Regions from separate parts of the Kangiella sp. M94 genome, predicted to be linked through region 1. Evidence: riboswitches for the same ligand, from Rfam matches in the RefSeq annotation. Region 1 holds a riboswitch; the other holds the start of a gene.

Region 1 (7,707 bases):
CAATTTATATTTAATTAATAGTTTGCTTTGTAGTTTAGGATGTTACGTAGGTAAAGTAGTATCCTCTGATGATGCTCTTATAAAAAGTAGAGAAAATGATGAAGCCAATTCTCAAATAGTTGATGACTTGTTTAATAGCATCCAATAAATTAATAGAGTCAGAGTAAATAAGAAATGTTAAGAATCATTCTGTTTTCTATACTTTTCATTGCATCCTGCAGCACGATGGATAAAAGTGATAGTAAAGGTTTTAATCCAATTTACATCTCTATTGACGGCGTACCCCTATGGTTTGAGAACCCCGGTACTCCTGAGATGGTGCTTTGTTCGGGCCATACATGTTTGAGTCTTGGGCAATCTTTTTGCGATGATGATAAGTATTATTGTGTTGAAGATCCGTTGCTAAAAATTAGAATCCCAAAGAACATAGAAGGCATGATTCCTGAGTTCGTCACGAATGATTTTGGAACAGAAAATATCTGGGTTGCCGATGGTTATAGATACGAGGTCACTCCTATTTATCAAGGTAGAATAATTCCTAACCGTTCACGTTATCAATCAGAAGTTTCTATTTTTGGTGAGAGTCGAGCTATTTATAATATAACCTCATATGAAGAAGGAACTGATATACCAATATCTACGGTTTTATATTCTCCTGTGTACGGCATAGTTGCAATTGAGGCACGTTATGCTGGAGACATATACAAAAGTTATTGGCTGAAAGGACGTTGTGGTTATTTAGCAAATGTAGGGTGCGTCGAGACGCACCGATAAACCAACCGATAGCTCCAAGAGCGGTGCGTCACGACGCACCCTACGATACCTATCAAAAGGGTTACAATGAATCTCAATAAAGTAATAATAATCTCTATGGTTCTGTTCACAATAACTTCCTGTAGTTCTATTCCTGAGAGCGGCCCTTTAATTGTTAGAGCAGTGCCGAAGTCTTCAGAGGATACAAGTTGGTATCGTGATTATTGTACTCATGGTCAGCCTGTCAATAATGATACTGTTAGCTATGGTGACTCTTGTCAAAATAACCAGATTCTTCATCATGCCTTTTTATACAAGGTAAGGCTTTCAAATGTGTACAGCGTAGACGGTGATTATTTCGGAAATAATATCTATGCCGGTATGCCTGGTGGCCAAAGAGTCTTCTGGGAGCAAGAGAATCAGAAGGAGAGATATTTCATACTTCAAAGAGCTCCACAGGTGTTTACTAATGATACTCAAATTAGCTTTTTAATGACTCCTGTGTCATACGACAAAAGGTTAAATTGTGTTAGTAGTTTCGGTTTTTATCCTCATACTGACTTCCGAGCGTGTCCAGAAAAAGATTTTCACAAAGGTGATTATGATGCCTGCATACCTATTAACGATGTTTTAGAGCATTTTGCTGATGGTTAGATAACAAAGCCTTGGACATGCACAAACTTGCGAAAAGCGTTGGGTTACGCTTCGCTAACCCAACCTATAATGAAGGGGAAGTAGCCACTAGATCAACAAGGAGCAAAGCATGTCGAAACTTACTAAAGAAGAACAAGAGCGTCGTGTTAAAGAGGCTGAAGCTCGCTTTCAAGAAAGCGTCAGTTATATTGAAGAAGATGACGTTCAGTCAGCTGCCAAGTCTGGTGAGGAGAAAGTTAACGTCTTAGCCAAGGCTGTCCCTAAATCTTTAAAATCACTTTGGTCTGATATCAAGCTGCTCATAGGCGTTATTAAGGATTATTCATCCGGTGAATATAGGGAGATTCCATTTGGTACTATTGCTGTCATCGCTGCGGCAATTCTATATTTTGTTTCGCCAATAGACGCTATTCCAGATTTCATTCCGGGCATCGGATACATAGATGACGCAGCGATCATTGCTTTATGTCTTCGAGGAGTACGTAAAGACCTTGAAGTTTACAAGGTCTGGAAGGAAAAGCAGGAAATGTAGGGTACTCCTAGGGCAGGATCTGCGTCGATACGCACCAATGAACCAACCGACAGCTCCAAGAGCGGTGCGTCACGACGCACCCTACAGGCAATAGGATTTTTATGTGAGACTGTTTATAACTTTAATATGAGCTGAAAGATATGACTTATAACTTTTCTAACAAAAATGATGTTATCACCATTAGCAACAAGCCTAGTTTGAAAGGTAGGATAATAGGCTTTTCGTTGGTTTTTCTATCCCTTATATGGTTAGCCTATATCTTGTACCAGTTTTGGATTCCTGTATTTGATAGCAAGAATGCTGGAATAGCATTCTATCCAGTCCTGATTATAGCTCTAACAGTTTTTTTCACCTTTAATTACAAGACTATTCATTTCGATCTTAAATCCGATAGCATAATTATTATAAGGCAGTTAATTCGATCAAAGACAATTTATTTAAAAATGGGGGAGGTGATTGGAATTAAATCAGTAAGAAATGACTACTCTTACGGAGGAAATTATAGGAATAGAGAGCATATTTCTCCTAATCATAGTTTTACTTCATACTTGGTCTTGAATTCTGAAAGACAAATAAAATTGTTCCAAATACACGGAAGATTTTGGAAAAAGTATTTTGATTATCTGAAAATTCTTAGAGAGGAAACAGGTATATGTTTATTAGATGGCTGATTTCATTCTCCTTGGTTTTACATATATCTATAATTTTTTGGATATGCACAAACCTGCAAAGAGAGTTGGGTTACGCTTGGCTAACCCAACCTATAAGATCTTAGAGCAGATTCCCTAAAGGGATTCCCTTCGGTTGCCTGAATCTAGTTCAGGCAGGCAATTCTCCAATAATTGCCACTGCATTTCCCACATCCTTGTGGGTCAAATGACTCACCTTTAAGTCCTGTAATTATCCTCCAATCTTTCCATTCGCTGTTTATTTTTAGGCGTGTATAATAGTGAACATTCCCGAGGGGTGGCTTTTAGCCTGAGATGAGGCTCAATGCGGTTTGCTGTTTTGCGACTGTTTGAGCGCCAGACCCTTAGAACCTGATCCGGGTTATGCCGGCGTAGGGACAGGGAGTTCAGAAAATGTGTTGTTTTTTGGAATCTGGCTTTTCTCTTTCTCAGTTTTAAGCCATTCATTGACAGGGATTGAGTCAGCTTAGCTTAACTGCAATTTTCTGTCTTTTCTGTTGTTACTCTGCATACCCCCTAAAATATTGTGCTATGTGGAGTTGTCTTTTGATACACGCTATTCGTTCTTATAAACCTCTTGTTTTGACCAGTTTGCTGGCGATGTCGTTTGGTGCAGTTGCTGATGAGCAGTCGGATGATGAGCTCTTGGATAAAGATCTGGAAACCCTGGTTGTTACCGCTGAACATCTGACTGAGAGTCCTTTGACCCTGCCGTCGAGTGTGACTGTGATTGGTAGCGAGACGGCGCGTAAGAACAATGCTCACCATGTTTCTGATGTTTTTAATTTAGCGCCTAATGTGAATTTCGCGACGGGTGCGTCGCGTGGTCGTTTTATTCAGATCCGTGGCGTCGGAGAGCGCAGTGAATTCGTTGAGCCGGTGAATTATTCGGTCGGTGTCATTGTTGATGGCATCGATATGACGGGTATTGCTGGCGGTGCCTTGATGCTGGATACGCAGCAGGTTGAGATCCTTCGTGGCCCGCAGGGCACACTCTATGGCGCGAATGCTTTGGCGGGTTTGGTCAATATGGTATCTGCCGCACCCGAAGCTGATTTATTGAAAGCTTCAGGTTCCTTTGAGTCTTATAATGGTCGTAGCGCTTCTTTGATCAGCAGCGATCAGTTATCAGATGGCTGGGGCTATCGTTTCGCGGTGGGGCAATACCGTAGCGATGGCTTTACCGACAATATTTTCCTTGGTCGTGATGATACCCAGAATTTTGACGAGTCGAGTATGAAGGCGCGTCTAGTCTATCAGCCAGATGATAGCTTCTCTTTAACCTCGAATCTGATTCTGGTGGATGTGGACAATGGCTACGATGCCTTTAGCCTGGATAATACCCGCCAGACGTATTCCGACGAGCCGGGTCATGATCGCCAGGAAACTATTGGTGCTTCCTTTATCGCTGAATGGGCCTGGGATTCCGCCAAGCTGCAAAGCACCTTGTCTTTTGCCGACAGCGAACTGGATTATGCTTACGATGAAGATTGGAGCCACACCGGGATTTGTGACGGCACGCCGTGCGATAGCGATGACTGGGGTTTTGACTGGTGGTATTCGTCTTTTGATCGCTTCTTGAGAGATAACCGTAATCTGAGCCTGGACGTTAAATTGATTGGTGGGCAGGACTCGTCTGATTCTGTATCTAATCAATCTGTTTCGAATCAGTGGGTTGTCGGCGCTTATTTCCGTGACCAGTCAGTGGATCTGTTGCGCCAATATACTTTCAATCCTGTGGACTTCAGGAACCGATATGACACGAACAACGCGGCGCTTTATGGTCAGCTGGATATTCCGCTGAATAATGACTGGACCTTGGCAACTGGTGCACGATTCGAGCGTCAATCGGCTGATTACAGTGATAACCAGCCGTTTGCCGATGACCGCTCAGAGAATTTCTGGGGTGGTAAAGTATCGCTTGAGTATCAGGCCAGCGAACAGACGATGCTGTATGCCTTGTTGTCGCGTGGTTACAAAGCAGGAGGCTTTAATACCGCGCAGGAGTTGCCGGAATCGCAACGTGAATATGATTCGGAATATATGCTGAATCATGAGCTGGGCGTTAAAGGCTTATGGCCCGATGCCGGTGTAACTTTGCAGGCGTCTGTGTTCTATCAAAACCGTGATGATATTCAGTCTAAGCAATCTTACGTGACGTCGCAGGCTGATGGGCGTACTTTGCAGGAAGGTGGCGAGTGCCCCTGTAATTTCACTGATTACAACATCAATGCCGGTGGCGCAAAAAGCTATGGTGCAGAAGTTGAGTGGAATTGGCGTTCGCTGGATTGGGCGCATTTTTATGGTTCGGTAGGCATATTAAAAACTGAGTTCGAAAATTTGCAGAGCTTTACGCATGTGTTGGCTGACCTAACTGCCAACCCACCAGTGCCTTATGACCTGAGCGGACGCGAACTGGCGCATTCGCCTGAGTTACAGTGGGTGGCTGGCGCTGATTTTTATTTGAGCGACTACTGGAGTCTGAACCTACAAACTGAATTCAAAGACGAGTTTTATTTGTCGGACCGTCATCAGGTTAAGGCCGATGATTATCAGTTGTGGCATGTGGCGTTGACCTATGAAGATGTCAATTGGTTGGTTGAGTTTTATGGTCGTAATCTGACCGACGAGACCATTGTCAATCGTGGCTTTGGTAGCTTCGGTAATGACCCGCGTAAGTTCTACGAAACCGAGCCTTACTTCCAATATGGCACACCAAGAATAGTTGGCGTTCGAGCCGCCTACAGTTTTTAATAATTGAGGGGATGATGTGATGAATATTTCAGTCGAATTAAGTTTGTATCCGTTGGACGATCAGTTCCTGCCAATCATTCAGGATATTGTTGAACGTCTGATGGGTGACAAGCGGGTAGAGGCCATCGTTAATACCATGAGCACGCAAATATTTGGTGACTTCGAATCCGTCATGGCTGTGGTTAACGAAACGGTCGAATACTCGTTTAAGACTTATGGCAAGCAGGTGTTTGTGGCCAAGTTTTTGAATAGCGACGTTAAGCCCGGTTAAAGAAGAAAAAAATAAATAAGGAAGCTGATGAGCGACTTTTTTGAAACTTTCGGCCAGCAGGTGGCTGCCACTTCGATCTGGGAGTGGCTGGCTGTGGCCTTGGCTATCGCTTATGTCTTATTGGCGATTAAAGAGAACATCTGGTGCTGGGTTGCCGCATTTTTCAGCACGGCGATTTACACCGTGTTGTTTTATGATGTCAATTTGTTCATGGAGTCGCTGCTGAATGTTTATTATTTACTGATGGCGGTTTACGGCTTCTATCTGTGGCGGTTTACGGGAAGAAAGGGCAATGATAAACCGATCAGTCGCTGGTCAATCAAGACGCATCTGATGTGGATTGTAGGTTTGTTGGTGATTGTTGCTATCAGCGGCTATTTGCTGGATAACTACACGACGCAGGATTTTGCTTACGTCGATTCCTTTACCACCTGGTTTGCGGTTTTTACTACGTATTTATTGGCGCAGAAAGTTCTTGAGAACTGGTTGTATTGGGTTGTGATTGATTTTGTATCAGTGTTTTTGTATTGGGAAAAAGGCTTGCTGATTACGTCGATTCTTTTCGCAGGTTATACGGTGATGGCGATTATTGGTTGGCTGGAGTGGAAAAAGCATTATGAACAACAAACAACAGCCTGATTGGTGGCGCTATTCTGCGCATAGCTGGCAACAGTTGGTAGAGCTGTTAACTGAATTACAGCCTGCTACCTATGGCCAGTGTGCTAACCAGGCTAATTGGCAATTGCTTCGCCAGGGTGAAACCAATGCCAACTTCAAACTTAGTCTTGCTCATCAGGATTATTTTGTGCAGTTGGCGGATCAAGCCAAAGTGGGTCAGTTACCTGGGGGCCATTACCGTTCGCAGACGCGCCTAGTCAGTGAGAACCCGGCTTTATCAAAATGGTTACCGAAATGCTTATTGGACAGCGAAGAGATCCGCGTTTCGATTTGGCTTTATGCCAGCCCGACGGTGAGTCAGCATTTTGTTAATCCAGAACTTACTGTTGAGCTATGTCGATTGTTAGCCGAGCTACATGAATCGTCGCTGTCGTTGCCAAAGCTCGATATTCAACAGCACCTTCAGCGTTACTATGAGATAGCCAGTGCTAATCAGCTTGATAAAGTAGCTCATTGTCGAGACCTTTATGAAGAGGCCGTTGAGCACGCCGAACAGTTTTGCGCCACTCATAGTTGTCATAATGACATTTCCCCCGGCAACTTACTGACGGGGCATCAGCTATTTTTAGTGGACTGGGAATACGCTGCGATTAGTGACCCTTTGTTTGAGCTGGCGGGGATAAGTTGTAATTTTCATCTGACCGATCTGCAAGAATCATTTTTGGTTTGCGAATATCAAAGGCAATCCAGTCAGTTTGTGGAGCCGCAAAAACTGGAAGCGATGAAGCGGTTGTATCAGATTATTGGTGAGCTGTGGTATTTGGGGAATGAGTAGACTGCTGCTTCGTAGGTTGGTGATGTACCCTTAGGGCAGGATCAGCAAAGCGAATCCCAACAAATTTAAATGTTGAGGTTCAAAACCATTTTTTAATTTAATTTAAAATAATTGCCAATTTATTCACAACCTTTTGTCGTAGTGTGTTGCATAAAACAATGTTGGGATTCGCTTTGCTGATCCTGCCCTAAGGGTACATCACCAACCTACAGAAATTACAGAAACAAAAAAGGTGCGTCACAGCGCACCTTTTTATCTAATCGACTAACGACTAATGAGCCTCTTGATATTTGTTCAAGTAATCAACCGCAAGCTGCGATAAAGCTTTAACACCGGTTTTCATTCCCGCTTCGTCTACGTAAAAATCTGCAGTGTGGTGAGGCGCTACTTCACTAAGTGGTTTGCCAATGGGTTTGCCGCCCAGGAAGAAGAACATGCCGGGAACTTCGTTGGCGAATATGGAGAAATCTTCTGCGCCGGTAACTGGGTTAACCAGGTGGATATTGTCTTTGCCGATGACGTTTTCAAGAGTTGGCATCATGGCTGCGGTCAGTCCCGGATCGTTGTAGGTTACTGGTAGTGAGCTGGAGTAGGGAAGTTC
Region 2 (7,707 bases), 1.2 Mb from region 1:
CAATTCAACTGCTGCAGTTGCTTCCAGAAATTTTCACCACCTAAGCCCTGACGTCTCACCGACACAGTCACTATTTCAGCGCCAGAAGCTTTAATCGAATCCAGCATAATCTGTGGCGACGGATATAAAGCCGTACCGACAAATAATCTGCTTTGAATGTCTTTTCCAGCAATTTTTAGCATATTACTTTCAGTTCCCGTAGGTTGGTGATGAGCGTAGCGAATCCCAACACTATCCTTCATATATTTAAAATGTTGGGATTCGCTACGCTCATCACCAACCTACGATTTGTCTTTTGTAATGTCATAATCTTCAACCAAAACGGTACCCCTAGGAATAGGTCACTTGCTAATACAGCCAGCAATCATACAAAACCCCGATCTTCCCGATAAAGCAAAAAAGCTAAACAATTACGCGGCCGGCTATCTACTTATCTCAAACCTATTGCACTTGTTAAATTGTCTAAGCTAAGCTGGGGCGAGGCAAAATTGATTCTTGGAGCAGGAGTTTGCTTGTGACAAATGACTGTGACAATAATCAATTTTAACAAAGCCCTATACTCACCGATAAAGCAAAAAAGCTAAACAATTACGCGGCAAAAAACAGTTTTCAAGAGGGAGTTTACTTTAGTAAATGACCTTGCAGGACACTGTTTTTTTACAAAGTAATTGTGACGATTTTTTTGTTTTATCCGCCTTGCATGGGCAAAACGATTTCCACCCGATCATCCTCTTTCAACATTGTCTCCGCATACAAAGACCTTGGCACAAACTCCATATTAACGGCTATGGCAAAATTTCCTTCCTGCTTAAACCATTGAATAAAATCTGTGACACTCATTTTATCTGGTACTTCTATGGTTTCATCATTAACTATTAGCTGCATGGCTTGCCTCTTTGAATGTACCGATTTTTCCCTCAAACTGTTTCATCATTTCTTCAACTGCTGCTGGCGCTAGCAGAATTCCATGCCGGTATAGACCATTGATAATTCCAATACCGTCTTGTAGTTCTATTTGCGGCAAGTTGTCGGGTAATGCCGGACGGCAGTTGACCACCTGTTTGATGATGCGCGCTTCACCAAATGATTTATGCAGGCTGTAAGCTGCGGATAATACTTCTAGCGATGAGCGAACGGATACTGGACTATAATCTTCGCTTTCAATTTCGGTTGCGCCTAGCAGGTAAATATTATTCGGTCGCGGCACTATATATATTCGATAACGTGGATGAACCAGTCGGGTTAAGTGTTCTATCTTTACATCGGGCGCTTGCAACCAAAGCAGCTCGCCGCGCACTGCACGTAGCGGTAATTGGCTTTTAGCTCCCATGCCTCGACAGTCAAACACCCAATCAAAAGCATGAGTTTCTGTATTGGTTTTGATTTGTCGTGGCTCTATCGCTTGAACCTCAACTTGCTCTTTCCACTCAACTCCTTTTTTCAGCAAAACCTGTTGCAGTACATTAAGCAAACCTATGGTATCCAGCTGCCCTTCATTGGACACCCACAGGCCATCGCCCATGTGTGCCAACTCAGGTTCTTTATCGGCTATTGCAATATTTTGCACATAATCATCACAACGATCTAACTTATGTTTTAGCATGCGATGAAAATGATTGAGTTCGACTTTGTCAGAACTGTGAGCAGTGACTAATGATCCTATCTGACGATAGAAGACGGGATGTTCCAGTTCTTTGATCAACTCCGGATATAACTGCATTGAGCGACTACCCAACTCAAAGATCGTGGGCTCGGCCATTTCAAGCTCAGCAAGTGGCGATAAAATTCCCGCTGCTGCAAACGAACAGGCTGCTTCACTGTTCAGTGAGTTTTTATCAAACAGTGTTACCTCATAACCTTTTTTGATCATTTGCCAGGCCAATATACGACCTGCAATGCCTGCACCAACAATTCCGATCTTCATAGCGTTGCCCATTCTCTTGTAAACTAGCCGAGGCTATTTAACCTCGACATAAATCTCTGCGCCTTGTCTTTTAAATTCTGCTGACTTTTCTGCCATACCTTGCTCCACTTTTTTCTTCTCTTCGGCGTAATCTCTGACATCCTGAGAAATTTTCATGGAACAGAATTTTGGTCCGCACATAGAGCAGAAGTGCGCTACCTTGGCAGAGTCTTTAGGCAAGGTTTCATCGTGGAATTCTCGCGCTGTATCCGGGTCAAGACCTAAATTAAACTGGTCTTCCCAGCGGAATTCAAATCGCGCTTGTGATAATTGATCATCGCGGTAACGTGCGCCCGGATGTCCTTTTGCCACGTCTGCTGCATGTGCTGCTAATTTATAGGTGATAATGCCCGTTTTAACATCATCACGATTTGGTAAGCCCAAATGCTCTTTGGGTGTCACATAACAAAGCATGGCACAACCGAACCAACCAATCATGGCCGCACCAATTCCTGAAGTAATATGGTCATAGCCCGGTGCGATATCGGTAGTCAATGGTCCAAGCGTATAGAAAGGTGCTTCGTGGCACTCTTCCAACTGCTTATCCATGTTTTCTTTAATCATGTGCATCGGCACGTGACCCGGACCTTCAATCATCACCTGAACATCATGTTTCCAGGCAATCTTGGTCAATTCACCTAACGTTTCCAGCTCACCAAATTGCGCGGCATCGTTGGCATCGGCCAATGAACCCGGACGTAGGCCATCACCCAGCGAGAAGCTCACATCATAAGCTTTCATGATTTCGCAAATTTCTTCAAAGTGGGTGTATAGAAAGTTCTCTTTATGATGTGCAATACACCATTTCGCCATAATCGAACCGCCGCGCGACACGATACCCGTTACACGGTCAGCAGTTAGCGGCACATAGCGCAACAAGACTCCGGCATGAATGGTAAAGTAATCCACCCCTTGCTCGGCCTGCTCAATTAAAGTATCCCTGAATACTTCCCAGGTCAGATCTTCAGCAACGCCACCGACTTTTTCCAATGCCTGATAAATTGGCACAGTACCAATGGGTACCGGTGAATTTCGCAGAATATAATCACGCGTCGCATGAATATTTTTACCGGTCGATAAATCCATCACGGTATCACCACCCCAGCGCGTCGACCACACCAGCTTTTCAACTTCTTCTTCGATGCTGGATGTTACGGCAGAGTTACCTATGTTTGCATTGATCTTAACCAAGAAATTACGACCAATAATCATTGGCTCTAATTCGGTGTGATTGATGTTGGCAGGAATGATTGCACGCCCAGCTGCGATTTCATCACGTACAAATTCAGGAGTAATTTTTTCAGGCGTTTTAGCACCGAATGGCTGCCCTTTTAAGCGCGCTTCTCTTTCTTTACTTGCGAACTGTTCGAATAAGGCTTCGCGCTTTTGATTTTCACGAATCGACACATATTCCATTTCCGGCGTCACTATGCCCTGACGTGCATAATGTAGCTGAGTGACATTCTTACCCGCTTTTGCTCGAAGAGGCTTGCGTTGCAGCTCAGGATTATGAGTAGCAAAAGCTTTATCACCATCTTCATAACCATTATCAATCGGCTTAACTGCACGACCTTGATATTCCTCAACATCGCCACGACCCATCACCCAGTCACGACGCACTTCCTGCAAACCTTTGCGCACATCAATATCAATACTCAGATCGGTGTAAGGCCCGGACGTGTCGTAAATAGTGACCTTCTCACCATTAGTCAAACTGATTTCACGCATTGGTACGCGAATATCTTTATGCAAACTACCAGGCACGTAAATTTTCTGCGATTTCGGCAGAGGCTCGCGGGTGATTTTATGCTTATTGAGTTCAATCGGATCATTCTTAGCCATTACAGTCTCCACTTGTGACCGACATGACGTTAAGAAGTAATGATAACAGAGCTTTTTTGAGGATCGTCAGCTTGTGACATTACTCTTCCCTACGCCGATGCGAGTCAGATCAGGTTATACGGGTTTGCCATTGCATCTCAGCCCTTAGATTGAATCAGCCTAACAAGCCAACTTTGAAAATCCAAGCGCACCCCGAGAGTAGAAAGAATTATACATGTCTCACCCTTAAAAATCATAGAGGCTTATACAAATATGTATAAAAAAAACGGCATCCTTTCGGTTGCCGCTGGGGAGAATGGGGCCTAGCTTGAGAGTCGCCAGGGCCCCGTGTGGAGAGTCATTTTATTATTATAAGTATCTCAGTATTTTTGAATTAACTTTATTGAATTAATTTTATTGAGAACGGATAGTCATAAACACCACCCTCGCTCGCTTTGATAGCCGCCATTATGGTGACAATAAAGTGGAAAATGATTAGTCCGAATAAAATAGGAATACCAATCAAGATGATGCACAGGATTAATGCCGCACAGTAGGCAATAAACATGGTGATATTGAAATTCAGAGCGCGCTTACCATTCTCTGCAACCAATGGCATATCGTCTTTCTTCAATAACCACACCACCAAGGGACCTAGCACCATGCCGATTACAGGCACTAATGGCACCATAGCTACAAAGGCAGCAAGGTGAGCAAACATAGACCAGGTTTTCTCTTCACCTCTGACGCTTTCAGTACCTAGTACTTCAGCTTCGCCCTCATAGACTCGCTCTTTATGTTCACCACCCGGCTCTGGCTTATTGTCACCAGTGCCTTCAGTTTTTTTATCGTCTTCGTGGTTCATCACTCTTTCCTCTTCTGAAATCTTCAATACGACAACGACCCTTCGTCGCTGCACAAATACAGATTAGCAAAGAGTGATATTTCAAATTGTTACTTTGAGTGATAGGAATTAACGATAAATCACATCTTTCAATTAGTTATTGCTATTTCTTTAAGTTGTTGATATTAAAAGATTTTGATTGTTTGCTCAGAAGGTGTTTTGTGCATGTATTTTGTGCAGGACTCGCAGGCGAGCTCTAAATCAACACTTAACCTATTGAAATTTAAGAAATATAAATTATTTTCATTTTTTTGACTTTCTGCTATTTAGCGACAAAATGGAATAACTCATTGTTCAGCCGTGATTTGTCTTTAAAATCCGGCAACGTGCCACTAACTGTTACCTATACTATCCATTTCTATTGGTTTTCCATTTTGCCGACCGATTTGCCTGAAGTGCTTTTTTGTACTAGTCGCTTGCCGCCAATGAGCTATTGGAGGTTTTGCTTTGATGGGTTACGACTGGCGTCTAACCCATCCTATAAAAACATGTCGATTCCATCATTGTGGTGGCCAATGGAAAAGATGAGAAGTTCTATGCCCCACGTTTATTGCTAACGATTCAGTGATTTCCGGAAAGCTCTTATAGGATGGGTTTACCCAAGGGGGCAGACCCAGCATTTATACGTAACCCATCGTTTGCTTGTTTGATGGTTTACGGCTATCGCCGGGTCTACCCCCTTGGGTATAACCCATCCTATATTCCTCAGCTCAATCAAAGGGGATAAGAAGCAAACCTTTGGCATTCGAATCAACTTGTTATTTCTCTTGTTCTTACTTCTGGTCAAACAAACACATAGTCCGCTTTCTTCAACACTACCAGCGATTCTGCAAGATTTCTTTCTTTTACCAGCAGGTAGTCAGTATCGAAAGTCGAAACCACAAAAACGGGGATGTCTGCATCGGCCAACACCTGACTCAGCCCTGCAATAACTCCAGTTAGGCCAAAATCAAGCGGCCCTTCAACCCTTATCGCTCGCCAATTAAGCTCACTTTTCTGGGCAGTGTCTTTTAGCAAATCACGATTAATAACTTCACAAACCAGCGATAATTCTTCATCGGTTGATGACAAAAACCAACTTCCCTGTAAGTCTTCCAGTTCCATTATTGATAAGAGGCGATGCACATCAAAATGCGCATCCAATAATTTCAAATGCAGTTTTTTATCCATCATCGATCCTCGTCTTTAACATTCACTATGACACTGTCATCCGTTTTCTTATAACGGCTGAACATCTGCTCAATGGTTTCCAAGTCTTCTCGGATTCCTTTCTCTGCCAAAAATTCTTGATTCCACAACTTTGAATAGGAGCGTTCACCCGCATCACAGGCAAAGGTCACGATGGTTTTTCCTGGACCACTCTTTGCAGCGGCAAACAAAGCGCCAGCCAGATTTAATGCCGAGCTACTACCCAACACTAATCCATCTTGATTTCTCACTGCTCGCGATACAGTCACCAAGTCCTGATCCGGCAGCGTTATACCCTTATCAATTTTTGCCTGTGCAAAATTAGCGACGGTGCGCATAATACCAATACCCTCTGTAAATGAGCTTCCTTGTGCTTTATATTCACCGGTCTTGAGATAATGATATATGCCTGACCCATCCGGATCGATTGACCATACATCCACATCTTTATTCTGCTCTTTCAAATAACGAGAACAACCGCCAATAGTGCCGCCGGTTCCTGATACTGAGACCAAAATATCTGCTTTACCTTCGGTTTGTTGCCAGATCTCAGGCCCTGTGTGCCGGTAATGCGCTTTGGCATTGCTGGTATTCTCAAACTGATTAGCCCACCAGTAATTTTCATTTTCTTCGCCAAGGCGTTTTGCGGTGTGATAAAAATGGTTGGGGTCAGCGAAGGGACAAGGATCCACCAGCATCAGTTCAGAGCCATGCAAGGCAATCATCTTCTCCTTTTCCGGAGTTTGCCCCTTTGGCATTACCGTTAGCATTTTAAAGCCCAATGCTTTAGCTACCACAGCCAAGCCAATTCCAGTATTGCCGGCGGTACCTTCCACGATGGTCATGCCTGGCTTTAGTTCACCATTATCAATTGCATCCTGCACCATTTGCAGAGCTGCCCGATCCTTGATTGAACCACCTGGATTCTGGAACTCACACTTCACCAAAATCTCGCAACCCGTTAATGCTGACAATGAAGGAATCCTCAACAAATCGGTGTTACCAATCAACTCTGCAACATTTTGCTTGTAGCTCATACTTGGGCTCTTAAATCGGTTTATTGATACAAGTTAGTCTAAATCACGCAGCCCTCAATTGCGACTTCAAGCTGTGTAAATTTTGTTCACAAAACTCTCTTTTTGGAGTATAAAGCCCTCATACCGTTTTGGAGGTTTTACTGCATTGACCCAAGCTTTAAAGTCCATTTCATCCAGCTCTACAGGCTACTTTGATGACGACATTTTTGCCCGTATCTGTGATGCGATAACAGACCAAGGCTATGTTGTCTTGCCCAACGCCTTACCGCTTGACACTTTAAATCAATTGTTTACAGGATTGATCGAGAGTAATCCTCATCAGTTTGATCCAGCAGGGATAGGACGCGAGCAAGATTTCCACACCAATGAATTTGTTCGTACTGACCATATTCATTGGCTGGAATCTCACGCCCCTTTTGCTCAGGAATATTTCACCTGGATTGAAGAGTTACGTTTGCGTTTAAACCGTCATTTATTTTTAGGTCTGTTTGACTATGAATGCATGTTCGCCCACTACCCAGCAGGCGCATTCTATAAGCGCCACCTTGATGCTTTTCGCGGCAGCACTAATCGTCGCTTAACCACTGTGCTTTATTTAAATCCACAATGGAATCCTGAAGATGGTGGTGAGCTTTTGATTTACCGGAAGCGGCAGAAAGTACCACTAGAAACAGTAGTGCCTACTTTTGGTACCTTAGTTATTTTTTTAAGTGAAGAGTTTCCGCATGAAGTGTTACCAGCCAATAAGTCCCGTTTTAGTCTTACTGGCTGGTATCGGATCAATGAAGGGGTAT

The links. Region 1 has a riboswitch for thiamine pyrophosphate ahead of ACYTXU_RS04565 (TonB-dependent receptor). Riboswitches for the same ligand answer to the same signal wherever they lie in the genome.
Positions count from the first base shown of each region.
Region 2: another riboswitch for thiamine pyrophosphate. It lies ahead of thiC (phosphomethylpyrimidine synthase ThiC); the one in region 1 lies ahead of ACYTXU_RS04565 (TonB-dependent receptor).

Region 1 is NZ_CM142903.1:1,000,046-1,007,752, forward strand. Features, by position in the region: gene ACYTXU_RS04545 (DUF5677 domain-containing protein) at 1-148, shown strand, start outside; gene ACYTXU_RS04550 (hypothetical protein) at 226-774, shown strand; gene ACYTXU_RS04555 (hypothetical protein) at 841-1,407, shown strand; gene ACYTXU_RS04560 (YkvA family protein) at 1,517-1,939, shown strand; TPP riboswitch at 2,892-3,024, shown strand; gene ACYTXU_RS04565 (TonB-dependent receptor) at 3,175-5,382, shown strand; gene ACYTXU_RS04570 (thiamine-binding protein) at 5,402-5,653, shown strand; gene pnuC (nicotinamide riboside transporter PnuC) at 5,681-6,292, shown strand; gene ACYTXU_RS04580 (phosphotransferase) at 6,270-7,106, shown strand; gene ACYTXU_RS04585 (amidohydrolase) at 7,378-7,707, opposite strand, start outside.
Region 2 is NZ_CM142903.1:2,748,455-2,756,161, reverse strand. Features, by position in the region: gene ACYTXU_RS12825 (thiazole synthase) at 1-182, opposite strand, end outside; gene thiS (sulfur carrier protein ThiS) at 688-885, opposite strand; gene thiO (glycine oxidase ThiO) at 869-1,924, opposite strand; gene thiC (phosphomethylpyrimidine synthase ThiC) at 1,958-3,805, opposite strand; TPP riboswitch at 3,875-4,010, opposite strand; gene ACYTXU_RS12805 (DUF4870 domain-containing protein) at 4,185-4,649, opposite strand; gene ACYTXU_RS12800 (ACT domain-containing protein) at 5,472-5,861, opposite strand; gene ACYTXU_RS12795 (cysteine synthase A) at 5,858-6,913, opposite strand; gene ACYTXU_RS12790 (2OG-Fe(II) oxygenase) at 7,059-7,707, shown strand, end outside.